DNA from 2 places in the Janthinobacterium paucivorans genome. Region 2 is predicted to be linked to the other one. Evidence: predicted binding sites of a transcription regulator. Region 2 holds the regulator's gene; the other holds the start of a gene.
The links. The regulator HrcA, encoded in region 2, represses chaperone genes, less so after heat shock. The targets are predictions, from matches to a motif close to TTAGCACTCNNNNNNNNNGAGTGCTAA.
Positions count from the first base shown of each region.

Region 1 (14,476 bases), on a different contig from region 2:
GGGCCGCGTGCGCATCAAACAGGCGCACATCGCCGTGCTGGGCTGGCAGAAGGAAGACCTCGATGACATGCTGTTCTACGGCATGCTGGGCGTGGTGATCGGCGGGCGCCTGGGCGAAGTGCTGTTCTACCGCCCCGAATATTTCATGCACAATCCGCTGGAAATCTTCATGGTGTGGCACGGTGGCATGTCCTTCCATGGCGGCTTCCTCGGCGTCATCGTGGCCATGTACCTGTGGAGCCGCAAGGCCGGTCGCTCGCTGTTCGACGTGCTCGACTTCATCGCCCCGCTGGTACCGCTCGGTTATGCCGCCGGCCGCCTGGGCAACTTCATCAATGCCGAACTGCCGGGCCGCATAGCGCCGGAAAGCTTGCCGTGGGCCATGCAATGGCCGGGCATCGCGTATCCCGTGCACCCATCGCCGCTCTATCAAATGCTGGTGGACGGCATTCTGGTGTTCATTATTCTGTGGCTGTATGCACGCAAGCAACGCCCGCGCATCGCCGTGGGCGCCATGTTCACCCTGCTGTACGGCTGCGCGCGCTTCTTCACCGAATACTTCCGCACGCCGGACTGGGAAGTCGTGTGGCTGGGCGTGCCGATCACCTCGGGCCAAATGCTGTCCTTGCCAATGATCGTCGGCGCCATTGCGCTGCTGGTATGGGCGTATAAAAGCCAGGCAATGGGCACGCCGCCCACCAAGCCCCGCCCGGCCTGAGGCAGGGCTTAGGCTACGCTTAGGCTACGCTTATGCCTCGCTTAGGCTTCGCTTATGCCTCGCTTATGCCTCGCTTATGCTTTTAACTTGCTTGTAATGACTGTCCATTGCGCCGGCGTCACCGGCGTGATGGACAAACGGCTGCCCTTCTTGAGCAACAGCATGTCTTCCAGCTCCGGCATCTGGCGCATCTCGGACAGGGACAGCAGCGCCGTCTTCTTCACGCCGCGCACGTCGACGCTGATCCAGCGCGGCTGCTCAAACGTAGCCTTGGCATCGAAATACTTGCCGCCTGCTTCAAACTGGCTGTGATCGGGATAGGCGCCGCTGGCCACTTCGGCCACGCCTGCCACGCCCGGCTGCGGGCAACTGGAGTGATAAAACAGCACGCCATCACCCACCTGCATGCCATCGCGCATGAAATTGCGCGCCTGATAATTGCGTACGCCGAACCACGACAGGGTGTGCTTGGGCGCGGCCATCAAGTCGTCGATACTCACTTCATCGGGCTCCGATTTCATCAGCCAATATTGTTTCATCCAGACTCCGTATCACAGCGACAGGCGTAAAAAAACGGTTGCGCATCGATGCGGCAACCGTTTTCAGTTGTAGTGCAAATTGGGCCCCGCCTGTGCCGCTATGCCGGCATCCCGAACCAAACGGTTCAAGGTGGTCACGTTAGTTCAATTTCGGGTTCGTCGAACGAGCGACGCTCACTCCCATCGAACAAAATTCGCAACCGATGCGCATAAATGGTTCAAGGAATATATGGCAATCGCGAACACCGCAGGGTAAGCATGAGTTTACTCCTTTGAGCGCGCATCGCAAAGACATATCGTGCCGTGCCCGCTTAAAATCCCGTGTACAACACCGAACAAAGGCGTGGCGAGAGGCGGCGAAGTGTGACAAGGAAACCCTACTGTGCGCCTGCACAGTAGCCACGATTGAGTGTTTAAAAAAGATTTTCCTGGGGCGTCAGGGCGCTGTCGAGCACCGTGTGCATGGCCGAGATCTTTTGCTTCACTTCCATTATCGTCAATTCCGACAGCGGGCCTTGCGGCGACTTCACGGAGAGGAATTCCGCAGCCACACCCAGGGCGGCCAGTACGGCGATGCGATCATTGCCCTTGACCTTGCCGGCGTCGCGGATGGCTTTCATTTTGCTATCGAGATAGATCGCCGCTTCGCGCAGCGCGCGCTCTTCACCGTCGCGGCACACCATGCTATACGACTGGCCCATGATATTGACATCGACACGCGCCATTACGCTTCCTTCTCGTTCTCGGTAGGGTAGGCGCCCGCTTCCGAAGCGGCTTGCTCCAGGCCAGCTTGCACCAGTTCGGGAATTTTTTCCAGCAATGCTTCCACGCGCTCCTGCGCCTCGCGCATGCGTTGCACATACTGGGCGTTCTCGGCGGCCAACGCGGCATTGTCCTTGCGCAGTTGCGCGTTTTCACGGCGCAGCGCGTGGGTCATTTCGGCCAGCAGGCCGATTTTGTCGGATAATTCATTGAATTCGGAAATCATCCCGCCACTATAGGGCGGACGCTCCCCGGGCGTCAATCGAATCAGGTCGCTGTCACACATATTTACATCAATGCAGGGCAGTTGGCGGACATTACACGATTTTTCCGGCGCTTTTCGTCAAGTGCGCGCATCTTCCAGCGCCGCGAAGGCAGCGTTTTACTCGTCGACGTAATCGGCTTCGATATCGAGTCCGCCATAGCGGTTTTCGCAAGAGCGGCGCGTCAGCGTCTGTTGTCCGCCCTTGCCGTCAAGCAGCATCGTCAAGTCGCGGCAAGTACGGCGGTAGCTGCCAGGTTTGGCATCCGTGCGCGAGGGCGTCAGGCGCACTGCCAGCGGCGCCGCATTGCCCAAGCCCTTGTTGCTCCACTGGCGCGTCTTGCCATCCTCTTCATCTTTCAAAGTGCGCACGGCGGCCGTCAGCAGCGCTTGCTGCTCCTTGGCATTGAGCTTGGCCACCGTCACGTCCGACAAGAAAGGCCGATACACGACGGGGGCTGCATCCTTGCCCTGCACATCCCACTTGCCGCTGTTGTGCGAACAGGTACGCCGGCTCAAATCCTGCGACTTCTCACCCGCCGTGACGACGAATTTCAGATCGCGGCAGACGTGCGCCTTCAGGCTGAACTCCGTCATGCCGGAGTTGCTGAAGCTAAACGTGACTTTTACCAGCCCGCCACTATTGCCGCCGTTGCTCCACACCTGCGCGGCCTGCTCGTCGTCAGCCTTGTTCAAGGCGTTGAACAAGTCGCCCAGCAACATTTCCTTTTCCTGCGGCGTCAGCGTCGCCACGCTGATCTCGTCGACGATGCTAGGCGTTTGCGCGGCGGCATTGCCCAGGCAGGCGAGGCCGATGACGGTGGCGTTCAACAGGTGCAAGACGGGATGGGAAATCGGCAGTGGCATGCGGTTCTTTCTGGCCTAAATGCTGATATTGATATGCAATTGCAATCATCTTATTAAATTCCATAGTCAAACTCTGTTTCCTGCGCGTACAGGAACGCCCCTCGTCTGCCGAGCATGCTAGAGTCGCGCCTGTTGCTGACGCCCGGCAAGTTGGCTTGCGCCAGCGCAAACCCTGTGTAAATGCAGGCTGCGCAGAACGTCCAAGCATATCTTTCCGGTGAATAAGCCCTTGAATAAGCCCCCTACCGTCCCTATAATTAGCACTCGTTAGTAGAGAGTGCTAACAAACTCTTTCGTAGCAATCCTCAGGACATGATGGTGCTTGCCAGACCACTGCAGGGAACGCTACGCGGCGGGCGACGCCGCGATGCACTACTGCCGGATAAAGGCAAGAACAGCATGACATGGGGTTTGCTTGACCGTTGCGGGCTGCTTTCAACGGCGGTCACTGAAAGCACGTCTGGCGCTGTGCCAGTCATGTATTCATTTAGCAACACTTATCCATTGAACTTTAAGGAGTTTTGTATGAATCTGCGCCCATTGAACGATCGCGTCATCGTCAAACGCCTCGACCAGGAAACCAAAACTGCGTCCGGCCTCATCATTCCTGATGCAGCTGCTGAAAAACCGGATCAAGGCGAAGTCCTTGCCGTAGGCAATGGCAAGATTCTCGACGACGGCAAAGTGCGTCCTCTGGATGTCAAAGTAGGCGACCGCGTCCTGTTCGGCAAGTACGCCGGCCAAACCGTCAAAGTTGACGGCGATGAGCTGCTGGTCATGCGCGAAGAAGACATCATGGCGATCGTCGTCAAGTAATTGTTTCCACGTTGTAGACAGATACATCCCGAAACTCAGGAGAATTGAACATGGCAGCTAAAGAAGTAGTATTCGGCGACGCAGCGCGCGCCAAGATGGTCGAAGGCGTCAATATCCTCGCCAACGCAGTCAAAGTAACGCTGGGCCCGAAAGGCCGCAACGTGGTCCTGGAGCGCTCGTTCGGCGCCCCTACCGTCACCAAAGATGGTGTGTCGGTAGCGAAAGAAGTTGAACTCAAAGACAAGCTCATGAACATGGGCGCGCAAATGGTCAAGGAAGTTGCTTCCCGCACCAGCGACAACGCCGGCGACGGCACCACCACCGCTACCGTACTGGCCCAGGCCATCGTGCGCGAAGGCATGAAGTTCGTTGCCGCCGGCATGAACCCGATGGACCTGAAGCGCGGTATCGACAAAGCGGTTGCCGCGACGGTCGAAGAACTGGCGAAAATCGCCCGTCCTTGCACCACCACCAAAGAAATCGCCCAAGTTGGCGCGATCTCGGCGAACTCGGACTACTCGATCGGCGAGCGTATCGCTGAAGCGATGGAAAAAGTCGGTAAAGAAGGTGTCATCACGGTTGAAGACGGCAAGTCGCTCAACGACGAGCTGGACATCGTTGAAGGCATGCAGTTCGACCGCGGCTACCTGTCGCCATACTTCATCAACAACCCAGAGAAACAAGTTGCCGTACTGGACAGCCCATTCGTCCTGCTGTGCGACAAGAAAATCTCGAACATCCGTGACCTGCTGCCGGTACTGGAACAAGTCGCTAAAGCTGGCCGTCCACTGCTGATCATCGCAGAAGACATCGAAGGCGAAGCGCTGGCGACCCTGGTTGTGAACAACATCCGCGGCATCCTGAAGACCTGCGCAGTGAAAGCACCTGGCTTCGGCGACCGTCGCAAAGCCATGCTGGAAGACATCGCTGTCCTGACCGGCGGCCAAGTGATCGCTGAAGAAGTCGGCCTGACCCTGGAAAAAGTGACCCTGGCCGAACTGGGCCAAGCGAAACGCATCGAAGTGGGCAAGGAAAACACCATCGTCATCGATGGCGCCGGCGAAGCTGCCTCGATCGAAGCACGCGTGAAACAAGTGCGTGTACAGATCGAAGAAGCGACCTCGGACTACGACCGTGAAAAACTGCAAGAGCGCGTAGCCAAACTGGCTGGCGGCGTTGCCGTGATCAAGGTTGGCGCAGCCACCGAAGTCGAAATGAAAGAAAAGAAAGCCCGCGTTGAAGATGCACTGCACGCTACCCGCGCTGCCGTGGAAGAAGGCATCGTGCCAGGCGGCGGCGTAGCCCTGCTGCGCGCACGCGCCAACATCACGGTCAAGGGCGACAATCCTGATCAAGATGCTGGTATCAAGATCGTCTTGCGCGCAATGGAAGAGCCACTGCGCATGATCGTGCAAAACGCTGGCGAAGAAGCTTCGGTCGTCGTGGCAGCCGTACTGGCTGGCACGGGCAACTACGGCTACAACGCTGCCAACGGCACGTATGGCGACATGGTGGAAATGGGCGTTCTGGACCCAGCCAAAGTGACCCGTTCGGCGCTGCAAAACGCCGCTTCGATCGCTTCCCTGATGCTGACAACCGACTGCATGGTCTGCGAAATCGCTGACGACAAAGCAGGCGGCGGCATGGGCGGCGGCATGGGTGGTATGGGCGGCATGGGCGGTATGGACGGCATGATGTAAGCCCGGCGTCCCCGCCCGCAGGCGACGGCGCGCGGGGATGCCTATGCCGGGCCAGGACAGACAGGCCAAAAGCTGTTTGCGCCTGCCCGGCAGCCCCGAAAGCTATCTTCTACGGAAGGTAGCTTTTTTTTCGTCGATTTTTTTTCGTCGATTGCTTAGACAAGCCCCTTAGGCTCGCCAGGCGATTGCCGGCCTGCGTGTTTTGCTTTAGCATGGCCGCCATCGTCCCTCTTTCTCATGCTCACCACCATGCCGCCACGCGCCTCCTCTTCCAAAACCACCATCATCGCCGGCATCCTGGCCGGCTTGCTGGCCGCCGGGCTAGGCGCTTTTTATCTGCACCAGCGGTCCGCACAGCACGACGGCAATCCACCTGCCGCGAGCAGCCAATCGGCGGCGCAAGAGCAGAACGCGCGCGCCGTCGATGCGCTGATGGCGCTGCCGGAAATCAAGGCCTGGTCGGCGCATATCGAAAAAGCCTCGGGCGGACGCGCGCACGGTGCGGTGATGGAAACGTCGCCCGAGACACGCCTGGTCGATGGCGTCGTTTGCTACCAGCTGAGCTTTTTCGAAAGCACGCCGGAAGCGGCCCACCGCTGGGAAAGCTTTGTCGTCACGCCCGATGGCAAGCGCATCCTCGTCGACGACAGCGTCACAGGTGAGCTGCTGAGCCTGGAACAATGGCGCAAGGACAGCGCTCCCATGCAGCGCACCGCCACCCAATAAACGCTCCTACGCCGGCGCGCCCTGTGGCGCCGCGCCGCGCACGCGCGCCACCCACCACACCGTCCACAGTGACAACGCCGCCGCCAGCCAGCCATTCCAGCCATAACCGCTGATATGGCCGGCCGTGTCCGTGTGCAAGCTCAAGCCGCCCAACCAGGCGCCCAGACCGCTACCCAAACTTTGCAGGGCCGAATTAGCGCTGAGGAAGGCGCCGCGCTGCTGCGGCTGCGGGATGCTGGTCAGCAGCGCCTGCAGCGGGATGGTGCGGCCCGATACCAGGGCCATAAAAAATGGAAACAGCAACATCAGCGCCAGCAACGACAACTGCGGCAGGTGCGTGATGAACAGCAGCGGCGCGATCGACAGCAGGGAGACCCAGCGATACACCTGCTGCTTGCCGGCCCGGTCCGCCCAGCGCCCGATCAGGCGCGCCGTGAAGATGGTGGCGCAGCCGCCCGTCAGGTAGACCCAGGTGACGTCGACCGGCGCCAGTCCCATATTGCCCACCAGCACAGGCGAAATGAAGGGAATGACCAGCATGCCGGCCGTCATATTGACAATCGACAAGGCAAACGCTTGCAGGTGACGCCGCTCCCGCAGCAGCGCCAGCAAATTCGGCAGTACCTGGCGCAGCGGCGTGGGGGCCGCGCCCACGTGCGCCGTCAGCGATGGCAGCACGCGCGCCGCGCCCAACCAGATCAGCAGCGACAGCACGACCAGCAGGAAGAATGGCGAAGCCCAGCCAAAATGGGCGGCCAGCACCACGCCGATGGGCACGCCGCCCACGGCCGCCATGGCAAATGCGGTCATGACGATGCCCGTCGCCGCGCCACGCCGCTCGGCGGGAATCACGTCACCGATGATGGCCATGACGATGGCGCCCAGCACGCCGCCCGTCAGCCCGGCAAACGCACGCGACCACAGCAGCACATGGAAGTTCGGCGCCAGTGCGCAGGCCAGGTTAGACACGGTAAACAGGAGAAACATGGTCAACAGCAGCTTCTTGCGGTCGAAACGGTCGATATACGTGGCCGCCAGCAAGCCGGACAGGCCCGCGCACCACGCATAGGCAGAGACAGCGCCCGAGACGGCTGCCGGGCCGATATTGAACGCCTGCATCAGTTGCGGCGCCAGCGGCATCATCACCATGAAATCCATGATGACGGTAAATTGCGTCAGGGCAAGCAGCCACAACATCGCGCGTTCGCGCCCCGGCGTCAGCAGGGGCACGGGTGCGGGTGCGGGCACCGCTGCGGCCATCATGCCAGCGCCTCGATATCGCTACGGGCCTGGCGCAGGATGGCGCGCACGGCATCGAGGCGGCGGGCATCGGGCTCGGCGGTGCGCCCGCGCGCCAGTACCGCTACCTTCAGTTCGTGCATCAACTGACGCAGATCGTCGTCCGCGCCGGCCGGCGCATCGACCCTGGCGGCAATCGCGTTGACGTAGGCGCGGTTCGCTGCCAGGAAAGCCAGTCCTTCCGGCGTGATGCTGTGCAGTTTCTTGTTGCCATCGAGGCTGACAGCCACGTAACCGTGCCCCACCAAGCCATGCATGAGCGGATAGATGGCGCCGGGACTGGGCGCATACGCGCCACCGGCGCGTTGCGCGATGGACTTGATGATGTCGTAGCCGTGGCGCGGCTTGTCGGCGATCAATTGCAGCACCAGGTAGCGCAAGGTGCCTGCATCAAACATTTTCGGCCCGCGCGCAACAGGGTTGCCAAGCGGGGCCGCCGCCTCTCCCTGAGCGTGGGCCGCCGCGCGTACGGGGTACGCCCCGCGTAAAAGATGGAGCATGCTGATTCCTTAAGATATATCGCAATAAGATATATCTTATGTTGAAAAATAGCACAACACAAGGTTTACTTTCTGGCATCGAAGCCCGATACTCGGCCACATGCCCGCCACCACTGTCCGCCCGCTCACGCCAGACGACGCCAGCACCTATCGCGCCCTGCGCCTGACCGGCATCGCCGAACTGCCCGCCGCTTTCTGCACCACGCACGCCGCGGAAAGCGGCTTGCCGCTGGCACAGATGGCACAGCGCTTGCGCGCCACCTCGCACCAAATAATATTTGGCGCGTTTAACGAAGAACAATTGATCGCCATTGCCGGCCTGCGCCGCGAACCGATTGCCGTCGTACATGACAAGGCCAGCTTGTGGGGCGTGTATGTGGCACCGCAGGCGCGTGGACGCGGCGCGGGACGGCAACTGACGCAGGCAGCCATCGCACACGCCTGCGCCATTCCCGAACTGGGCTGCGTGCGCCTGGCCGTGGCGCAGGATAACCACGCGGCGTTGAGCCTCTACCTGAGCTGCGGCTTTACCCTGGCAAACGGCCCCGCTGCGAAAGGCATGCTGCCACTGCAGCTATTGCTGCCCCGCCCCGCTCTTGCAAGTGCCCGTGCAAGTACGAGCGCAAGTGCCGAAAGTAATGTCTTTATGAAAATCAATACCTTACAAATCCCTGCGAAATAGCGGACAGGCCGTTTTTTCTGTTGCAAGCAAACGCGGCAGGCCTTAGCATCGCGGCTTACAAAAAAAACTTGGGGAGAGCCAATGTCATCGGCCGAGACACAAACCGCCACGGGCAAGATGCCGCGGCAAATACCGTACATCATTGCCAACGAAGGCTGCGAACGCTTCAGCTTTTATGGCATGCGCAACATCCTGACGCCATTCCTCATCAGCACCTTGCTGCTGATGATCCCGATCGACCAGCGTACGGGTGAAGCCAAGCACGTCTTCCACACCTTCGTCATCGGCGTGTATTTCTTCCCGCTGCTCGGCGGCTGGCTGGCCGACCGCTTTTTTGGCAAGTACAACACCATCTTCTGGCTCAGCCTCGTGTATTGCGCCGGCCATGCCTGCCTGGCCCTGTTTGAAAACAGCGTCAACGGTTTCTATTTCGGCCTGTTCCTGATCGCCTTCGGCTCGGGCGGCATCAAGCCGCTGGTGGCCTCGTTTGTCGGCGACCAGTTCGACCAGACCAACAAGCACAAGGCCAAGCTGGTATTCGACCTGTTTTACTGGATCATCAACTTCGGCTCCTTCTTCGCCTCGCTGCTGATGCCGATGTTTCTGCGCGACTACGGCCCGTCGATCGCCTTCGGCATTCCCGGCCTGATGATGCTGGCCGCCACCATCGTCTTCTGGATGGGCGCCAAGAAATACGTGCACGTGCCGCCGGCGCCGCCGAATCCCGATTCGTTCACCCGCGTCGCCCGCACAGCCTTGATGGCGCGCGTCGATGGCGGTTCGCGCCCTGGCCTGTACGTGGCCTATGTCGGCGTGATCGGCGCCCTGTATGCGTTCTACAGCATTCCAGAATGGGGTTTCGTGATTTCAGCGTGTACGGCGCTGGTCTTGCTGCTGGCCTTCGGCAGCATCGGCACGGCCATGCAACTGGAACGCGCGCGCGGCATCCATCCTGACGAAGCCGTCGAAGGCGTGCGCGCCGTGCTGCGCATCCTCGTCATCTTCGCCCTCGTGACGCCCTTCTTCTCGCTGTTCGACCAGAAGGCTTCGACCTGGATCGTGCAAGCGAACACCATGGAAAAACCAAGCTGGTTCCTGCCGGCGCAGATGCAGGCGCTGAACCCGATGCTGGTGATGCTGCTGATCCCGTTCAACAACCTGGTGCTGTACCCGATGCTGAACCGCTTCGGCCTGGAAGCGACGGCCCTGCGCCGCATGACGGCCGGTATCGGCTTTTCCTCGCTGGCCTGGATCGTCATCGGCTTGCTGCAGTTGGCGCTCGACAGCGGCAATGCCGTCTCCATCATGTGGCAAATCCTGCCGTATGCCTTGCTGACGTTCGGTGAAGTGCTGGTCTCGGCCACGGGCCTGGAGTTTGCCTACAGCCAGGCGCCAGTGTCGATGAAGGGCGCCATCATGAGCTTCTGGAATTTGTCGACCACGGTGGGCAACCTGTGGGTGCTGATCGTCAACCGCAGCGTCATGAACGAGGGTGTGATCGGCAAGATTGCCGAAAGCGGCATCAGCGTGACGGCTTTCCAGATGTTCTTCTTCGCCGCCTTTGCCGCCGTCGCCATGCTGGCCTTCGGCCTGTATGCAAGGCGCTACAAAATGGTCGACAACTACCGCCAGGCCGCAGTGCCGGGCAAGGCATGATCCAACAGTAAGCTGAGCAAGAGCGCCCACGCAACACATCGTGGGCGCTTTGCCTGTCCTCGTCAGGTCGTCACCGTCGGCGCGTCGCGCCCCGTGCGCTCGCGGATCTGCGCCAGCTGCTGCGCCACCGCGATCAGCCCCGCCAGCGCTTGCTGGGTCGCGATGTCATGCTGCGCCGGATCGGCTTCATAGCGCTCCAGGTACAGGCGCAAGGTGGCGCCTTCGGTGCCGGTGCCGGACAGGCGCAACACGATGCGCGCGCCATCGGTCATGATGATGCGGATGCCCTGCTGCGTCGCCACGCAGCCGTCGACCGGGTCGGTGTAGCTGAAATCGTCGGCCAGCGCCACCGTGTAGCCACCGAACACCTGGCCCGGCAAGGCGGCCAACTGGTCGCGCACGGCCTGCATCAACTGCGTCGCGCCAGCGCTGTCGATGTCTTCATAATCGTGGCGCGAATAGTAATTGCGGCCATACGTGGCCCAGTGCGCGCGCACGATCTCTTCCACCGATTGTTTTTTCTCTGCCAGCAGGTTGAGCCAGAACAGCACGGCCCACAAGCCATCCTTTTCACGCACGTGGTCCGAGCCCGTGCCGTAGCTTTCCTCGCCGCATAAGGTCACCATGCCGGCGTCGAGCAGGGTGCCAAAGAATTTCCAGCCCGTCGGCGTCTCGTAGCAAGGGATGCCCAGCACGCTGGCAACCCGGTCGGCCGCGCCCGAGGTCGGCATCGAGCGGGCGATGCCCTTCAAGCCGGCGCGGTAGCCGGGTGCCACGCTGGCGTTGGCGGCCAAAATCGCCAGGCTGTCAGATGGCGTGACGTCAAAGTTGCGGCCAACGATCATGTTGCGGTCGCCATCGCCGTCCGAGGCGGCGCCAAAGTCGGGCGCCGCATTCTCACCGTCTCCAGCCGCCATGATGGCGATCAACTCTTGCGCGTTGACGGGATTGGGGTCGGGATGGCCGCCGCCAAAGTCTTCCAGCGGCAGGCCGTTGATGACGCTGCCCTTGGGTGCGCACAGCATGCCTTCCAGGATAGCTGTCGCATACGGGCCGGAAACGGCGTGCATGCCGTCAAAGCAGATGCGCGTCCCGCCCGCGAACAGGGCGCGGATAGCGTCGAAGTCGAACAGCTGCTGCATCAGTTCCGCGTAATCAAGAACCGGGTCGATCACCTCAACCACCATCTGTTCGATGCGCGCCAATCCCCGCACATCGAGGTCGATGTCGGCCGCGTCGCTGATGCGGTATTGGCTGATGGTTTGCGTGCGCGCATAGATGGCCTCGGTGACCTTCTCGGGCGCCGGGCCGCCATTGGCGATGTTGTACTTGATGCCGAAATCACCATCGGGGCCACCGGGATTATGGCTGGCCGACAGGATGATGCCGCCGCTGGCGCCATGCTTGCGAATGACGCAACTGACGGCCGGCGTCGACAGGATGCCGCCTTGCCCCAGCAGCACGCGCGCATAGCCATGCGCGGCCGCCATGCGCAGCACCGTCTGGATCGCCGCGCGGTTGTAATAGCGGCCATCGCCCCCCAGCACCAAGGTCTGGCCGCGACAGTCGCCAAGCGTGTCAAAAACGCTCTGCACGAAGTTTTCCAGGTATTGCGCTGCGCTGAAGAGCGTCACCTTCTTGCGCAGACCCGATGTGCCGGGCCGCTGGCCAGCAATCGGCGCCGTATTGATGATTTGAATAGACATATTGCCTCCCTATTAACTTCTGATGATAACGCATGCCGGGCAAGCGACAAAGCGATGTACGGCTTCTACGGTGCGCCAAGCCGCTGAGTGCCGTATTCGCCGCACATGCAATAGTTAAAATCATGCTCATCCTTGGCATTCCTGGCCGCAAACTCGAACATCGAACATCGAACATCGAACATCGGACGCCGTGACCTGCGAGCAGGCCACCGCCCGCAATCAGGCGCCCCTGTCGCAGTCAACACCACACTCTTGCACGTCTCACAACTCCACACTATAATAGTAATAGTTCTCATTACGATTTAAGCCCTCCCCCGGACTCTGCGCGCAGTCGCCTGAAGATGCGCGGCCGGGTGGCACGCTGCGCCAGCCAGGCATCACCGCCAAGCAAGTCTCCATCTCGAACACGCCATTTGCAGCACTACGGCCGTCTTTTTCATTGCACATAAAAAGTACAAGGGATACACCATGCACATCATCTCCATTGCGCTCTGCGGCGCTCTCGCCAGCACTTTGCTGGCCGGCCTTGCCTTGCCACCGAGCAAGGATCACGACTGATCATGCAAGCGCCTGCCCATACCGAATCGACTGACGCGGCTGAAAAAATGCCACGCCTGCGGCTCTGCGCCGGGGCGATATACCGCCTTGGCGTGGCCTCACGCAGCCTGGCGGCCATCGTTGGCGGCTATATGCTGACCGCACTGCTTACCATGCTGCTGTCGGTAAGCCTGCCCATGGCCCGTGCCGAAGCCGTCATGACGGCCACCGTGCTGTCGTTTGCCGTCTACACCTGCGCCGTGATGTGGGTCTTCGCCACGCGCAGCGCCCTGCGCGCCTGGCTGGGCCTGTTGATTCCCGCCGCCGTCATCGCCGCCATCTTGCAATTGCTCGATGCACTATCCTGGAGTCTCGCATGAAAGAAGGTTTCCGCCAGTCGATGGCATGGCTACACACCTGGTCCGGACTGCTCGTCTGCTGGATTTTGCTGCTGGTGTTTTGCACCGGCACGGCCAGCTATTACCGCCATGAAATCACCGTGTGGATGCAGCCCGAGCTGCATGGCGCCGCCGCCAGCCAGGTAAGCACCGAGGAAGCGACCAAGGTCGCGCAGCAGGCCTTGCAGGAGAGGGCCACGGGCGCCACGCGCTGGCTTATCAGCCTGCCCGACGAGCGCAATCGCGCTACCCAGCTGGGCTGGAGCAAGCCGTCGCAACCGGGCGAAAAGACGCGCGGACGGCGCGGCAACTTCCACCGAGAAAAAACCGACCCCGCCACGGGCGAAGTGCTATCGAAGCCGCGCGACACGCGCGGTGGCGAGTTCCTCTATCGCCTGCATTTCAACCTGCACTACATGTCTGCCATCTGGGGCCGCTGGATCGTGGGTTTTTGCACCATGTTCATGTTCGTCTCCATCATCAGTGGCATCGTCACGCATAAGCGCATCTTCAAGGATTTGTTTACCTTCCGGCCGAAAAAAGGCCAGCGCTCGTGGCTGGACGCGCACAATGTGACCGCCGTGCTGGCACTGCCTTACCACATCATGATCACCTACACGGGCCTGGTGACGTTGATGTTCCTGTACATGCCGTCCGGCGCCACGGCCGCCTACAAGGGCGACCAGGATGCCTTCTTCGCCGAAGCGTTTCCGGGCCGCGCTGGCGACAGCAAGCCGGCCGGCGTGGCCGCGCCGCTGACATCGCTGGCGCCGCTCGTGCGCCAGGCAGAGCTGCAGTGGGGCGACAAGGTCGAGCGCATCTCCGTGAATCACCCGGGCGACGCCAACGCCAGCGTAACGCTGTCGCGCGCAGCCGGACGCAGCATGTCGTCGAAGCAGCCGTCGATGGAATTCGATGGCGTTTCCGGCAAGTTACTGTCGACCAATGGCGAGGCGCTGCCTGGCGCAGCCGCCACACACGGCGTCATGGTCGGCCTGCACATCGCCCACTTCGGCGGACCGCTGCTGCGCGCGCTGTTCTTCCTGTCCGGCCTGGCCGGCTGCGCCATGGTCGCCACAGGCGCCCTGCTGTGGGCCGTCAAGACGCGCCAGAAGCAGGCCAAGGCGCTGGCCGCCGGCAAGCGCGCCAGCTTCGGCCTGCGCCTGGTCGAAGCACTCAATATCGGTGCCATCGCCGGTATCCCGATCGCCTTCGGTGCCTACTTCTGGGCTAACCGCCTGCTGCCGGTCGGCATGGAAGAACGCCCGCAAGAGGAAATCGCCTGCTTCTTTGGCGCATGGGCCATGG
Region 1 is NZ_JBNYXR010000001.1:45,034-59,509, reverse strand. Features, by position in the region: gene lgt (prolipoprotein diacylglyceryl transferase) at 1-718, shown strand, start outside; gene ACQ4V8_RS00245 (EVE domain-containing protein) at 793-1,257, opposite strand; RNA gene ssrS (6S RNA) at 1,337-1,514, opposite strand; gene ACQ4V8_RS00235 (cell division protein ZapA) at 1,671-1,982, opposite strand; gene ACQ4V8_RS00230 (DUF904 domain-containing protein) at 1,982-2,305, opposite strand; gene ACQ4V8_RS00225 (hypothetical protein) at 2,402-3,148, opposite strand; gene groES (co-chaperone GroES) at 3,674-3,964, shown strand; gene groL (chaperonin GroEL) at 4,015-5,664, shown strand; gene ACQ4V8_RS00210 (hypothetical protein) at 5,914-6,390, shown strand; gene ACQ4V8_RS00205 (MFS transporter) at 6,397-7,653, opposite strand; gene ACQ4V8_RS00200 (PadR family transcriptional regulator) at 7,650-8,189, opposite strand; gene ACQ4V8_RS00195 (GNAT family N-acetyltransferase) at 8,290-8,871, shown strand; gene ACQ4V8_RS00190 (POT-type proton-dependent oligopeptide transporter) at 8,953-10,527, shown strand; gene ACQ4V8_RS00185 (alpha-D-glucose phosphate-specific phosphoglucomutase) at 10,590-12,233, opposite strand; gene ACQ4V8_RS00180 (DUF3649 domain-containing protein) at 12,794-13,150, shown strand; gene ACQ4V8_RS00175 (PepSY-associated TM helix domain-containing protein) at 13,147-14,476, shown strand, end outside.
Region 1: a site for HrcA is predicted at 3,406-3,432, ahead of groES (co-chaperone GroES). Genes of this name have one in related genera too.

Region 2 (14,476 bases):
TGCTGCAATCGTCGACCGACAAGGCCTTCTGCGCCGGCGGCGACGTGCGCAGCTTGCGTGCGGCCGTGACCGAGCAGCCCGGTGTCGTGCCGAACCCGCAGGCGCTGGCTTTTTTTGCCGAGGAATACCGGCTCGACCACCGCATCCATACCTACGTCAAACCGCTGCTGGTGTGGGGCGGCGGCATCGTCATGGGTGGTGGCCTGGGGCTGATGGCCGGTGCCAGCCATCGCGTTGTGACCGAAAGCACGCGCATCGCCATGCCGGAAATCAGCATAGGCCTGTTCCCCGACGTGGGCGGCAGCTGGTTCCTGGGCCGCATGCCGGGGCGCAGCGGCCTGTTCCTGGGTTTGACGGGGGCACCGATGAACGCGGCCGATGCGCTGTTTGCTGGCCTCGGCGATTACTTCCTGCGCCAGGAAGAGCGTGCCATGCTGCTCGACGCGCTGACGCTGGCGCCATGGCAGGCCAGCGCGCCGGCGAATCACCAGCAACTGAACCGCTTGCTGCGCGGTTTCTCGGCCCCGGTGTCCATGCTGCCCGTCTCCGAAGTGCGCGCCAACTTTGACGCCATCGCTGCCTTGACGCAAGCGCCCACATTGCCCGAAGTGGTGGCCGCCATTGCCGCCTACGATGGCGATTCGGCCTGGTTGCAAAAGGCGGCGCACTCGCTGGCCAAGGGCGCGCCCAGCTCGGCCGCCCTGGTGTGGGAAATGCGTGTACGCACGCGTCATCTGAGCCTGGCGCAAGTGTTCCAGCAGGAATTGATTGTGGCCGTGCAATGTTGTGCCCATGCCGACTTCAGCGAAGGCGTGCGCGCCCTGCTGATAGACAAGGACAACGCGCCGCAATGGCAGCCGGCCAGCCTGGCCGAGGTCAGCGAGACGTATCTGGACGAGTATTTTGCCGCGCCGTGGAGACAGCATCCGCTGGCCGACCTATCCATTTAACCATTTAAGTAGTGCATAAAAATGCTCAGGGCTAGGCGCCTCGCCGAAGGCAGTACGGCCAGTACGCCCAGTACGACTAGGCAAGGCAACAACGCCATGGGCTTTTTTAGGCGCGACAGGAGACTATAAAAATGCAACATATCGCTTTTATCGGCCTAGGCAACATGGGCGCGCCGATGGCCCGCAACCTGGTGGCCGCCGGCTTCCACGTGTCCGTCTTCGACCTGGCGCCGGCCGCCGTGGCCTCGCTGGTCGAGGCAGGCGCCACGGCGGCCGCTTCGGCCAGCGCGGCCGTGCAGACGGCCGATGCCGTCATCACCATGCTGCCCGCGAACAAGCACGTGCAGGACTTGTATCTGGCGCCAGGCGGCGTGCTCGATTCGGCCAAGCCCGGCGCCCTGTTCATCGATTGCAGCACCATCGCCGCCGACGTGGCGCGCCAGGTGGCGCAGACAGCCAGCGCGCGCGGCTTTGCCATGCTCGATGCGCCCGTCTCGGGCGGCACGGCGGGCGCGGCAGCGGGCACCCTGACCTTCATCGTCGGCGGTAGCGTAGCGGCCTTGCAGCAGGCGCGGCCCCTGCTGGAAAAGATGGGCAAGAATATTTTCCATGCGGGCGAGGCGGGTGCGGGCCAGGTGGCGAAGATTTGCAACAACATGCTACTGGGTATCTTGATGGCCGGTACGGCCGAGGCGCTGAACCTGGGCGTGGCGCATGGCCTCGACCCGAAAGTGTTGTCCGATATCATGGCCAAGAGTTCGGGCCGCAACTGGACCCTGGAAGTGTACAACCCGTGGCCCGGCGTCATGGACGGCACGCCCGCTTCGCGTCATTACACGGGCGGCTTCGGCACGGCGCTGATGCTGAAAGACCTGGGCCTGGCGCAGCAGTCGGCCTTGTCGGCAAACGCGCCCACGCCATTGGGCGCCCTGGTGCGCCAGTTGTACCAGATGCATGCGCAAGCCGGTTATGCGCAGCAGGATTTCTCCAGCATCGTGCAAATGTTGCAGCCTGCTTTGCAAACGCCTGTTGCCTGAGAAATTTTGGGCAAAAAAAAGCCCGCTGGTAAAAGCGGGCTAAATCCAATTCTTGGAAGAGTTGGAGGAGACAGATGCATTATGCTGCATCGCCACATATAACTCCAATTTATCTTTCTAATATCAACTATACATTTCAGTGATATCTCTTCCCGGTAGCCGCGCAACCGCTACCGTTCCCGCAGCTCAGGCCGGATTGCAGGCGATCTTCACCGTCGTCACATTCGCTTCGCCCATGGTGCCGCCGCCCGTGCCTGGCTGTACCACGCACAGCAAACCTTTCGGCTGAACTGAGACACTGATGCCATACGGATCGCCATAGTTGACAGAGCCGGCCATGGTAAAGGCCGTGGCGTCCTTGGTCACCGCAGTGATTGTGTTACCGTTAATCAGCACCAAGCCATCCACCGTCAGGCCGGAAACCGTGCCGCCCACGGTATAGCTGTTTTGCGAGCAAACCACCGCAGCGCTGATATTGATGTAGTGACCAGCCGACCCGGAACCACCGCGGATGCCGCAAGTCATGTGGGCCGGTTGTTGTTTGACGGTGATGTTGTAGTCGGTACCATAGTCGATGCGCTTGTCAAAGGTGAATGACGTTTTGCCAGCAGGAATCGGCAAGGTGTCGCTGCCATTGGCCAGTATCAGTCCTTCATTGTTCAAGCCTGAGATCGTGCCGCTGACGTCATACGAGGCCTTGCCGCCGCAAGCGGCCAGTCCCAGGGTCAACAGCAGTGCGGCGAGTGGGCGCAAGCAGGATAACTTCATGTATTTCTCCAAAAAATAGGTGACGAATCGCAAGGATTACTGCGGCGTGCAGTCGATTGTGGCCGCGCTTGTGGCGCTCGAACCCATCGTACCGACCGTATCGCTGCCGTCGGCACTCTTTGAACCCTGGAAGCGGCACTTCAGGCCCGTTGGCTGAGTCAATATGGAAATGCCGTATGGGGCGCCGTCAGCTATCGCATCGAATTTATAGAAGTTGACACCAGCCAATGGACTGGTACCGTTGGCGCCCATGACCAGGCGCAAGCCGCCAGCACTCAGGCCCGTAATCGTACCGCTCAGGGCGTAGGTGTTGGTCGTGCAGCTGACAAAGGCCGTGCTGACGGAATAGCGCGATGCTTTGCCGCTGCCACTGCTAATACTGCAAACGGCGCCTTTGGGCTGCTGCGCGATGGTGATATCGTAGCGCTCATCTGTGTTGATCAGCTTGGTGAAAACAAAGCTGCTCTGGTTTGCGCTAACAGGCAAGCGTTCACCATTGTTCAGCAGAATCAGGCCATCTTTGGTCAGGCCGCTGACTGTGCCTTGCAGATACAGGTTGCCGCCGCTGCCGCCGCAGGCTGCCAGTGTGGCGGCGCAAGCCGCCGCCAGCATCGAGCGCAGGTACAAATTTTTCATACATTCTCCAAAACGAATTAGGTTGGGTAGCGCAACGCGGACGCTGGCGCCGCATTGGAATGGCGCCTATTTTAGTCTATCTGGCAAGCTGAATGACCTTGCCTTGTATCACCCTGTAACAATTTTTCGCCGCGAAGCGCTGGCCTGGCCCCATTACGTGAAAGCGCAGCCATGCCGGCGGCGCCGATCGGTGCGACAATACCGTCAGCCTGCGCACCGTGGCGCGGCATCTACTGTGAATCCCATGTCCCTTGCCCCTCTAAAATCGGCTGTGCCGCCCAAGGCCATCCTGTTCGATCTCGACGATACTCTGTGGCCTATCGCGCCCGTGATTGTCGCCGCCGAAACCCTGTTACACGACTGGCTGGCGACGCACGCGCCCAAGGTGGCGCAGCAGTTTTCCATCGAGGTGCTGCGCCAGCAGCGTCTGCTCATGCTCAAGGAGCAACCGCATTTCCATGGCAACTTGATCGAGTTGCGCCGCGCCGGCCTGCTGGCCGCCTTCGAGAGCGTCGGCGAGGACTGCGCCCTGGTCGAGCAAGCCCTCGTGCACTTTCTCGCCGCGCGCAACCGCGTCGAGCCGTATGACGACGTCCTGCCTGGCCTGGCCTGGATGCGCCAGCGCATGCTGGTCGGTTCGATTTCGAATGGCAATGCGGACCTTGAAGTTATCGGCCTGGCACAGCATTTCAAAGTGTCCATCGCCGCCAGCGACTTTGGCGTGGCCAAGCCCGATGCCAGCATCTTCCTGGCCGCCTGCGCCGCGCTGGACGTAGCGCCGCATGAAGCCGTGTATGTGGGCGATGACCTGTATTTCGATGTGACGGGAGCGCAAGGGGCGGGCATGCGTGCCGTCTGGATGAACCGCAAGGGCAGCGACGCCCACCTGGCTGCCGGCGTGCAGCCCGATGCCATCTGCGCCAACTTTGACGAGTTGCTGCTATGGCTGCAGCAGCAACTGGAAGATTGATCGCTGCCGGACGGGCGAACGTGCATAATACAAGCTGGCTGGCGCTGTCGGCGCAAATCTGCATGCGGCGCTTGCTACGGCGCTTACGACTTGTATTGCGACCTCTGCCACGGCCTGCATCACTCCTGGTATGACTACTTGTTTTATAGAAAATTGGCCTAATTAATTACACCATGCAACTCGATACACGCGCCCAAACACTGCTGAAAGCCCTGGTCGAGCGCTATATCGCCGACGGCTTGCCGGTCGGTTCGCGCGCCTTGTCGAAGATCTCCGGCCTGGACCTGTCGCCGGCCACGATCCGCAACATCATGGCTGATCTGGAAGAGCTCGGTTATGTTTCCAGCCCGCATACCTCGGCCGGCCGCATCCCCACGCCGCGCGGCTACCGCATCTTTGTCGACACCTTGCTGACCGTGCGGCATCTGGATGAGCACATGGTCGAGTCGCGCATGCTTCTGCAGACGCCGCAGCCGCAGAAAACCATCGCCAATGCGGCGCAGATGTTGTCGTCACTATCGCAGTTTGCCGGCGTGGTGCTCAGCCCGCGCCGGGAATCGGTGTTCCAGCAAATTGAATTCTTGCGCCTGTCAGAAAAGCGCATCTTGCTCGTCATCGTTGCCCCGGGGGGCGACGTGCAGAACCGCCTGTTGCTGACGCAGGCCGACTACACGCCGGCGCAACTGGTGCAATCGGCCAATTACATCAACCAGAATTATGGCGGCCTGTCGTTCGATGCCGTGCGCTTGCGCTTGCAGGGCGAATTGCGCCAGTTGCGCGACGACATGGGCAGCCTGATGCAGGCGGCCGTGGAAGCGGGCAGCGAAGCGATGGCCGACCATAGCGATGACATGGTCATTTCCGGCGAGCGCAATTTGCTCAGCGTGAGCGATCTGTCATCGAATATGCATTCGCTGCGTCAGATGTTCGACATGTTCGAGCAAAAAACCGGTTTGATGCAGCTGCTCGACGTGTCGAGCAAGGCGACGGGCGTGCAGATTTTTATCGGCGGCGAATCGAACCTGGTGCCGATGGATGAGATGAGCGTGGTGACGGCGCCGTATGAAGTCAACGGCAAGATCGTGGGAACGTTGGGGGTGATCGGACCGACGCGCATGGCTTACGAGCGCGTCATTCCGATCGTCGATATTACGGCTAAATTACTGTCGAGCGCGCTCAGCCATCATTGAGCGTATTGCCTTCAGCGCCGCCCGCTCCCGCAGGAGCGCCAAGCTTGGCTCAGGCAGTTTTATGCGGGCAAGCCGTCTTGACGCAGTTGCCATAAATGGCCAAGGCGTGTTCGGCGATCTTGAAGCCGCGCTCTTCGGCCACTTTTTGCTGGCGAATTTCGATTTCTTCGTCGAAGAACTCTTCGACCCGGCCACAATCGAGGCATACCAGGTGGTCGTGGTGGGAGCCCTCGTTGAGTTCGAAAATTGCCTTACCGGTTTCAAAATGGTTGCGGTTGAGTAAGCCCGCCTGCTCAAATTGCGTCAGGACACGGTAGACGGTTGCTAATCCGACATCCATATTTTCGGCCAGCAGGATCTTGTAGACATCTTCTGCCGTCAGGTGACGTACCGGGCTACTCTGGAAGATATCGAGTATCTTCAGGCGTGGCAGGGTGGCTTTCAGGCCGCTTGCCTTGAGATCACTAGGATTGTTACTCATGTTTGTTGCTCGTATGTGGGTCAGGTGCTTTATCATATAGCGTTTTGTCGGGGAGTGCCAAAATATGCATTTTTTGGCAGGCCGGTCACTCCTGGCGTTTTGTTCATCCAATTGAGGTCATTTATGCGCGTAACACCGGCTGTATTGCCATCTCTCTGGCACCGTATTTCATTTCGAGCCCCAGTCGTGGCAGGCATGGTCTGTGTCGCGCTCGCCATGTCTGGCTGCGCCAGCCGCGGCATCCTTGGCGAAAAGCCGGCCGCCAGCCAAAAAGAAGGCAAGGAAGTGGTCCCTGAGCAGGGTGCACAAACGACTACCGTTACGCCGCTGCAAAAATTCATGTGGTTTTTCTCGCCGTATCGTCCCGACATTCAACAAGGTAACTTTGTCTCCGAAGAGATGCTGGCCCAGTTGAAAGTGGGCATGACGCGCGACCAAGTGCGTTTCGTCTTTGGCACCTCGCTGCTGACCGATATTTTCCATGCCGACCGCTGGGATTATCCATTCCGCCTGGCCCGGGGCAATGGCGAAACCACCAGCAGCCGCGTGGTTGTCTACTTCGGCAAAGATGGCAAAGTTGAACGTGTCGAAGGCGGCAATTTGCCGACCGAGAAAGAATACATCAACCGTATCGCCGGTCCGTCGCCATTCGCCAAGGTTGCCAAGGCCGACGTGCCTGCCGCTGCCCTGCCATCGCCGGCGGCGCCAAGCGCCGTGCCAGCGCCGGCCGATGCCGCCCCCGCCATTCCTGTGAGCAAGCCTGACGCTGTACCGGCAGCCATCGCCGAGCCCACCAAATAAGTTGCTGTAAGAGAATAAAATGACTGAATTGAAAATCGCCATCGCTGGCGCCAGTGGCCGCATGGGCCATATCCTGATCGAAGCGGTCAGCAATGCTCCTGACGCCGTGCTCGTTGGCGCGCTCGACCGCGTTGGCTCGCCGTCCTTGGGCCAGGATGCGGCCGCCTTCCTCGGCAAGCCTGCCGGCGTGCTGATCGAGTCCAGCTTGGCTGCCGGCCTGGCGGGCGCCGCTTACCTGATCGATTTCACGCGTCCCGAAGGCACTTTGCAGCATCTGGCGTATTGCGCCGAGCACGGCATCAAGATGATCATCGGCACCACCGGTTTCGATGACGCGGGCAAGGCGGCGATTGCCGCTGCCGCCGAAAAGACGGCCATCATGTTTGCGCCGAACATGAGCGTGGGCGTGAATGTCACCATGAAGTTGCTGGAGCTGGCGGCGAAAAGCCTGTCCGAAGGCTACGACATTGAAATCATCGAAGCGCATCACCGCTTCAAGGTCGATGCGCCATCGGGCACCGCCCTGCAAATGGGAGAAGTGGTCGCCGGCGCCCTGGGCCGCGACTTGAAGGACTGCGCCGTGTACGGTCGCGAAGGCGTGACGGGCGAACGCGACCCGTCGACCATCGGCTTTGCCACCATCCGCGGTGGCGATATCGTCGGCGATCATACGGTGCTGTTTGCCGGCATCGGCGAGCGCATCGAGATCAGCCACAAATCGAGTAGCCGCATCACTTACGCCCACGGCGCCCTGCGCGCCGCACGCTTCCTGGCCGACAAGTCGAGCGGCCTGTTCGACATGCAGGACGTGTTGTCGCTGAAGAACTAAGGAACATTATGGCCACTGCGATCCTGAATGGAAAAGACATCACCGACGAAGCGAGCTTTCACGCGCAATGCGCGCCAGCCTTCGGTTTCCCCGCGTTCTACGGCAACAGCATGGATGCCTGGGTCGATTGCCTCAGCTATCTGCGCGACGATGAAAACATGACCCAGTTCCGTTTGAAACCGAACGAAGTGCTGGAAATTGTCGTGCAAGACGCGCAGGCCATGAAGGCGCAGGTGCCTGACTTGCTGGAAGAGATCACGTTCTGTATCGCCGGCATCAATGAGCGCTACGAAGATTATGGTGAAAAGCCGGCGTTGAAGCTGGTACTCAAGTGAATAGAATCGTAGGTCGGATTAGGCCCTGCGGGCCGTAATCCGACAACATTGTTGGCTGTGAAAGTCGGATTACGCGCAAGCGCTAATCCGACCTACGTCCAGACGAGCAACATTTACACTACCTTGCGTTCGCGCAAGCCGTCGATCTGGCCGCCATCGAGGCCCAGCCACTCGTGCAGCACTTCCTGCGTATGCTGCCCCAGCAACGGCGGCGGCAAGCGGTACTGCACCGGCGAGCCGGACAGGCGCACGGGATTGCCCACCAGCGCCACCGTGCCCGCTGTCGGATGCGGCATTTGCACTTTCAAGCCACGCGCGAGCACTTGCGGGTCGGCAAACACCTGGTCGATGCGGTTGACGGGGCCGCACGGCACGGCCTGTGCCTCGAAGGCGCTGATCCACTCGGCCGTCGTGCGCATGACGGTAGCTTGGCGCAGCAAGGGGATCAGGGTGGCCCGGTGCGCCACGCGCTGCGGATTGGTGGCGTAGCGTTCGTCCAGCGCCCACTCCGGATGGCCGACGATGGCGCAAAAGCGGGAAAACTGGCCATCGTTGCCGATCGCCAAAATCATGTCGCCATCGGCCGTAGGGAAGTCTTGATATGGAACAATGTTCGGATGCGCATTGCCCATGCGCTGAGGCACTTTGCCGCCGCACAAGTAATTAGCCGCCTGGTTGCCCAGGGCCGCCACTTGCACGTCGAGCAGGGCCAGGTCGATATGCTGGCCCAGGCCCGAGCGTTGCCGTTCGGCCAGCGCCGCCTGCACGGCGATGGTCGCATACAGGCCCGTCATGATATCCGTTTGCGCCACGCCCACTTTTTGCGGCCCGGCGCCTGGCTGGCCATCGGGCAAGCCCGTGATGCTCATCAGGCCGCCCATGCCCTGGATCAAAAAGTCATAGCCGGCGCGCGCCGCATACGGGCCATCCTGTCCAAAGCCCGTGATGGAGCAGTAGACCAGGCGAGGATTGAGCGCCATGAGGCTGGCCGCGTCTAAACCGTATTGCTTCAAACCGTCCAGCTTGAAGTTTTCCAGCAATACATCCGCTTCGCCAGCCAGCTTGCGCACCAGCGCCTGGCCTTCAGGGGCAGCCAGGTCGATGCACAGCGAGCGCTTGTTGCGGTTGGCGCACTGAAAATAAGCGGCCTCGGCCGTATCGCGGCCGTCTTCATCTTTCAGATACGGCGGCCCCCAGGAGCGCGTGTCGTCGCCGCGTCCCGGCTGTTCCACCTTGACCACGTCGGCGCCCAGGTCGGCCAGCAATTGCCCGGCCCAGGGACCGGCCAGCACGCGCGACAGGTCCAGTACGCGCAAGCCGGTCAGCGGCGCGGGCCGCAGGGTGGAGGCCAAGGCGTCCATCAGTTGCTGAAGGCGGAGATGCCGGTGATGGCGCGGCCGATGATCAGCGCGTGCACATCGTGCGTGCCTTCATAGGTGTTGACCACTTCCAGGTTGACCAGGTGGCGGATCACGCCGTACTCGTCGGAAATGCCGTTGCCACCCATCATGTCGCGCGCCACGCGGGCAATATCGAGTGCCTTGCCGCAGCTGTTGCGTTTCATGATGGAAGTGATTTCCACGGCAGGCGAGCCTTCATCTTTCATGCGGCCCAGGCGCAAGCAGCCTTGCAAGCCCATGGTGATTTCCGTGAGCATGTCAGCCAGTTTCTTTTGCACCAATTGATTTGCAGCAAGAGGGCGGCCGAATTGCTTGCGGTCCATCGTGTACTGGCGTGCCTTCAGGTAGCAGTCTTCGGCTGCGCCCAGCGCGCCCCAGGCGATGCCGTAGCGCGCGCTGTTCAGGCATGTGAATGGGCCTTTCAAGCCGCGCACGTCCGGGAAGGCGTTTTCTTCCGGGCAAAATACTTCATCCATGACGATTTCACCGGTGATGCTGGTGCGCAAGCCCACCTTGCCGTGGATTTCCGGTGCCGACAGGCCTTTCCAGCCTTTTTCCAGCACGAAGCCGCGAATCGCGCCTTCATCGTCCTTGGCCCAGACGACGAACACGTCGGCGATGGGGCTGTTGGTGATCCACATCTTGGCACCGGACAGGCTATAGCCGCCCGGCACCTTGCGCGCGCGCGTGACCATGCTGCCAGGATCGGAGCCGTGGTCCGGTTCCGTCAGGCCGAAGCAGCCGATGAATTCGCCCGTCGCCAGTTTCGGCAGGTACTTTTGCTTGGTCTCTTCGTTGCCGAAGGCGTTGATCGGCACCATGACCAGCGACGATTGCACGCTCATCATCGAGCGGTAGCCCGAATCGACGCGCTCGACTTCGCGCGCCGCCAGGCCGTAGCAGACATAGTTCAGGCCGGCGCCGCCGTATTGTTCGGGTATCGTGCTGCCCAGCAAGCCCAGCTCGCCCATTTCGCGGAAGATGGCGGCGTCCGTGCGGCCATGGCGGAATGATTCGAGCACGCGTGGCACCAGGCTGCCCTGGCAATAGTCGCGGGCCGCTTCCAGCACGGCGCGTTCCTCGCCTGTCAGTTGATCTTCCAGCAGCAGGGGGGAATTCCAGTCGAATACGGTTTTGCTCATCACAGGCCTCGCAGGTGAGCGCCGGTGATCGGCGCAAGATTGAATATGCCTCATGGTAGGTTTTTGCCTAGCCTTGCGCAAACGATATTTTCGCACCCAGACATGCGTATTGCGCATATCTTGCGCCATACTAGGGTTCTTTTACTGGCCGGATATCCCCATGTCACGCAAAATCCCCATGCTGCAAGCCTTGAATTGCTTCGAGGCGGCGGCGCGCCACCAAAGCTACACGCATGCGGCGCGCGAACTGTCGCTGACGCAAAGCGCCGTATCGCGGCAGATATCTTCCTTGGAAAGCTTTCTTGGCGTGCAATTATTCCAGCGCACGCGCCACGGTGTACTGCTGACCAGTGCCGGTGCCGCGTATGCGCGCCAGATCGCCGCCCGCCTCGATGGCCTGGAGCGCGATACGCTCGACACCATGGCGCGCCAGGGCGGCGGCGGGGCCTTGCAGCTCGCGTCCGTGCCCACGTTTGCCACGCGCTGGCTGATGCCGCGTCTGTCATCGCTGGCGCGCTTGCACCCCGAGATCGTCGTGCATATCGATGCCTATACGAAACCGTTCATGTTTGCCGATACGGAATACGACGGCGCCTTGTACGCGGGCACGCCCGAGCAATTGGCGCGCTGGCCCGGCACGCGCGCCACCTTGCTCATGCATGAAGAAATCGTGCCCGTCGCCAGCCCCCGCCTGCTGGCGGCGCGCAGCCATTGGCAGGCGCAGGATTTGCTGGAACTGACCTTGTTGCAACAAAGTACGCGACCGGGCGCATGGCGCCAGTGGTTTGACGCCATGCAGGTCGATGGGGAACTGGCACGCTATGGCGCCCGCTACGAACTGTTTTCCATGCTGGCCATGGCGGCCGTGCAGGGGCAGGGCGTGGTCTTGTTGCCGCGTATGCTGGTCGAGGCGGAACTGGCGCGCGGCGAGCTATGCATCGCATGCGAGCGCCCACTGCGCGGCCAGCGCGCGTATTACCTGATCACGCCCGAAGCGGCGCATGAAAAGCTGGCCTTGCAGCAGTTGCGGCGATGGTTGCAGGACGAGGCGGCTTAAACGACTTTGGCGGCATCGAAATGGGGATTGTCGATGAAACCGATCTGGTTGCCGAACGGGTCGAGCAATTCCACCGTGCGGATGCCGTCGCCCACATCCGTGATCGGGTGGTGCAGGCTGCCGCCCAGCGCGATAATGCGCTCGACTTCCTGCTCGATGCCGTCCACGCCCCAGTACGTCACGCTGCCCTGCGCGCCAGCTTGGCCGTCCGACAGCAAGCCCAGCTCGAAGCCGCCGATGTTAAAGCCGACATAGAAGGGCTGGTCGAAATACGGCTGCGTATTAAATACCTGGCTGTACCAGGCCTTGGCCTTGTCCAGGTCGGGGACGGGATAGGTGACAGTGCGTAAGCCTTTGATCATATTGTGCTCCTGTTGGTCGAAAAAGTCGGCGAAATACCTGCTGCCATCATGCCAGCGGAAAAACTGGCATCGCGCTGGTCCTGGCACAGGCGGTCGACGTAATTGTCCGGCACGTCCAGATGCAGTCCAGCCAGGTCCGCAGGGCGGGAATGGGTATGTATTCCTGGTAGACGAGCATGGCCGGCGTTGCTGCAAAGAACAAGATTGCCTTTATAGTACATCGATATTACACAGATATTACACAGATATTACTCAGATATTACTCATACATCACACCGCATAATTGCGTGCCGGCCAAAATATGCCAGCCCGGGCCGCCAGCGCGCCGCGCTATCGGGCGGCGACAACCAGTATAATGCTCGGTTCATATCCACTATTGGCCGCACATCATGCAAGATAAATATAGTCCCGCCGACGTCGAACAAGCCGCCCAATCGCACTGGAAGGCGATCGACGCCTATAAAGCCGTCGAACACGACCCGCGTTTCCCAAAAGGCAAGTATTTTGCTTGCTCGATGCTACCTTACCCTTCGGGCAAGCTGCACATGGGTCACGTGCGCAACTATACGATCAATGACGTGATGTATCGCTATCTGCGCATGAACGGTTACAACGTGCTCATGCCGATGGGCTGGGATGCGTTCGGCATGCCGGCGGAAAACGCGGCCATGGCCAACAATGTGCCGCCTGCGCAATGGACGTACTCGAACATCGCCCACATGAAGCAGCAGATGGAATCGATGGGTCTGGCCATCGACTGGTCGCGCGAAATGACCGCCTGCAAGCCTGAATATTACAAATGGAACCAGTGGATGTTCCTGAAGATGCTGGAAAAAGGCATCATCTACAAAAAGACCGGTACCGTGAACTGGGACCCGATCGACCAGACCGTGCTGGCCAACGAGCAAGTCGTCGACGGCCGTGGCTGGCGCTCTGGCGCGCTGATCGAAAAGCGTGAAATCCCCATGTACTACGCGCGCATCACCGATTACGCGGAAGAATTGCTGGCCTATGTGGATGACAAGCTGCCGGGCTGGCCCGAGCGCGTGCGCACCATGCAGACCAACTGGATCGGCAAGTCGACGGGCGTGCGCTTCGCTTTCCCGCATGCAATCAAGGATGCGCATGGCGCCTTGATCGGCGACGGCAAGCTGTATGTGTTTACCACCCGCGCTGACACCGTCATGGGCGTGACCTTCTGCGCCGTGGCCGCCGAGCACCCGCTGGCCATCCACGCCGCGCAAAGCAATCCTGCACTGGCTGCCTTCAACGCCGAGTGCAAGCTGGGCTCCGTGATCGAAGCGGACATGGCGACAATGGAGAAGAAGGGCATGCCGACCGGCCTGTTCGTTACGCATCCTTTGACGGGCGAACAAGTGGAAGTATGGGTCGGCAATTACGTCTTGATCACCTACGGCGACGGCGCCGTGATGGGCGTGCCGGCGCATGATGAACGCGATTTCGGCTTTGCCAAGAAATACAATCTGCCGATCAAGCAAGTCGTCGAAGTCAAGGGCCAGCAATTTTCGACCGACGCCTGGCAGGAATCGCATGGCAGCAAGGATGGCGTCTGTGTCGCCTCCGGCAAATACGACGGTCTGCATTTCGCGTCCGCCGTCGATGCGGTGGCCGCCGACCTGGCCGAACTGGGCCTGGGCGAAAAGAAAACCACGTTCCGCCTGCGCGACTGGGGCATTTCGCGCCAGCGCTACTGGGGCACGCCGATCCCGATGATCCATTGCGCCGACTGCGGCGTGGTGCCAGTGCCGGAAAAAGACTTGCCGGTGGTGCTGCCGGAAGACTGCGTGCCGGACGGCACGGGCAATCCCTTGAACAAGTACGAAGCGTTCCTGCAGTGCGACTGCCCGCAGTGCGGCAAACCGGCGCGCCGCGAGACGGACACCATGGACACCTTCGTCGATTCGTCGTGGTATTACATGCGCTATACCTCGCCAGGCTCGAACGACGCCATGGTCGACGCGCGCAACGATTACTGGATGCCGATGGACCAGTACATCGGTGGCATCGAACACGCCGTCATGCATTTGCTGTACGCGCGCTTCTGGACCAAGATCATGCGCGACTTCGGCCTGGTCAAGTTCGACGAACCTTTTGTGAACCTGCTGACGCAAGGCATGGTGCTCAACGAAACCTACTTCCGCAAGGATGCCGTGGGCAAGACCACCTGGTTCAATCCGGACGACGTGCGCCTGTCGCTCGATGACAAGGGCCGTCCGCAAAGCGCCATCCTGGTAGCCGATGGCCAGCCGGTGGAAATCGGCGGCACGGAAAAAATGTCGAAGTCGAAGAACAACGGCATCGACCCGCAAGCGCAGATCGAGCAGTACGGTGCTGACACGGCCCGTTTGTTTACCATGTTCGCCTCGCCGCCGGAACAGACCCTGGAATGGTCGGGCAGCGGCGTCGAAGGAGCGAACCGTTTCCTGCGCCGTGTGTGGACCTTCGGCTACGCCCAGTCGGCCACTATTCAAGCCGCATTGGCTGGCGGCGCCGCACC
Region 2 is NZ_JBNYXR010000015.1:112,677-127,152, forward strand. Features, by position in the region: gene ACQ4V8_RS17525 (enoyl-CoA hydratase/isomerase family protein) at 1-950, shown strand, start outside; gene mmsB (3-hydroxyisobutyrate dehydrogenase) at 1,082-1,987, shown strand; gene ACQ4V8_RS17535 (hypothetical protein) at 2,174-2,755, opposite strand; gene ACQ4V8_RS17540 (hypothetical protein) at 2,792-3,391, opposite strand; gene ACQ4V8_RS17545 (HAD family hydrolase) at 3,636-4,361, shown strand; gene hrcA (heat-inducible transcriptional repressor HrcA) at 4,535-5,551, shown strand; gene fur (ferric iron uptake transcriptional regulator) at 5,601-6,032, opposite strand; gene ACQ4V8_RS17560 (outer membrane protein assembly factor BamE) at 6,249-6,833, shown strand; gene dapB (4-hydroxy-tetrahydrodipicolinate reductase) at 6,853-7,662, shown strand; gene ACQ4V8_RS17570 (barstar family protein) at 7,671-7,997, shown strand; gene ACQ4V8_RS17575 (CaiB/BaiF CoA transferase family protein) at 8,111-9,358, opposite strand; gene ACQ4V8_RS17580 (acyl-CoA dehydrogenase) at 9,358-10,539, opposite strand; gene ACQ4V8_RS17585 (LysR substrate-binding domain-containing protein) at 10,700-11,596, shown strand; gene ACQ4V8_RS17590 (VOC family protein) at 11,593-11,958, opposite strand; gene leuS (leucine--tRNA ligase) at 12,348-14,476, shown strand, end outside.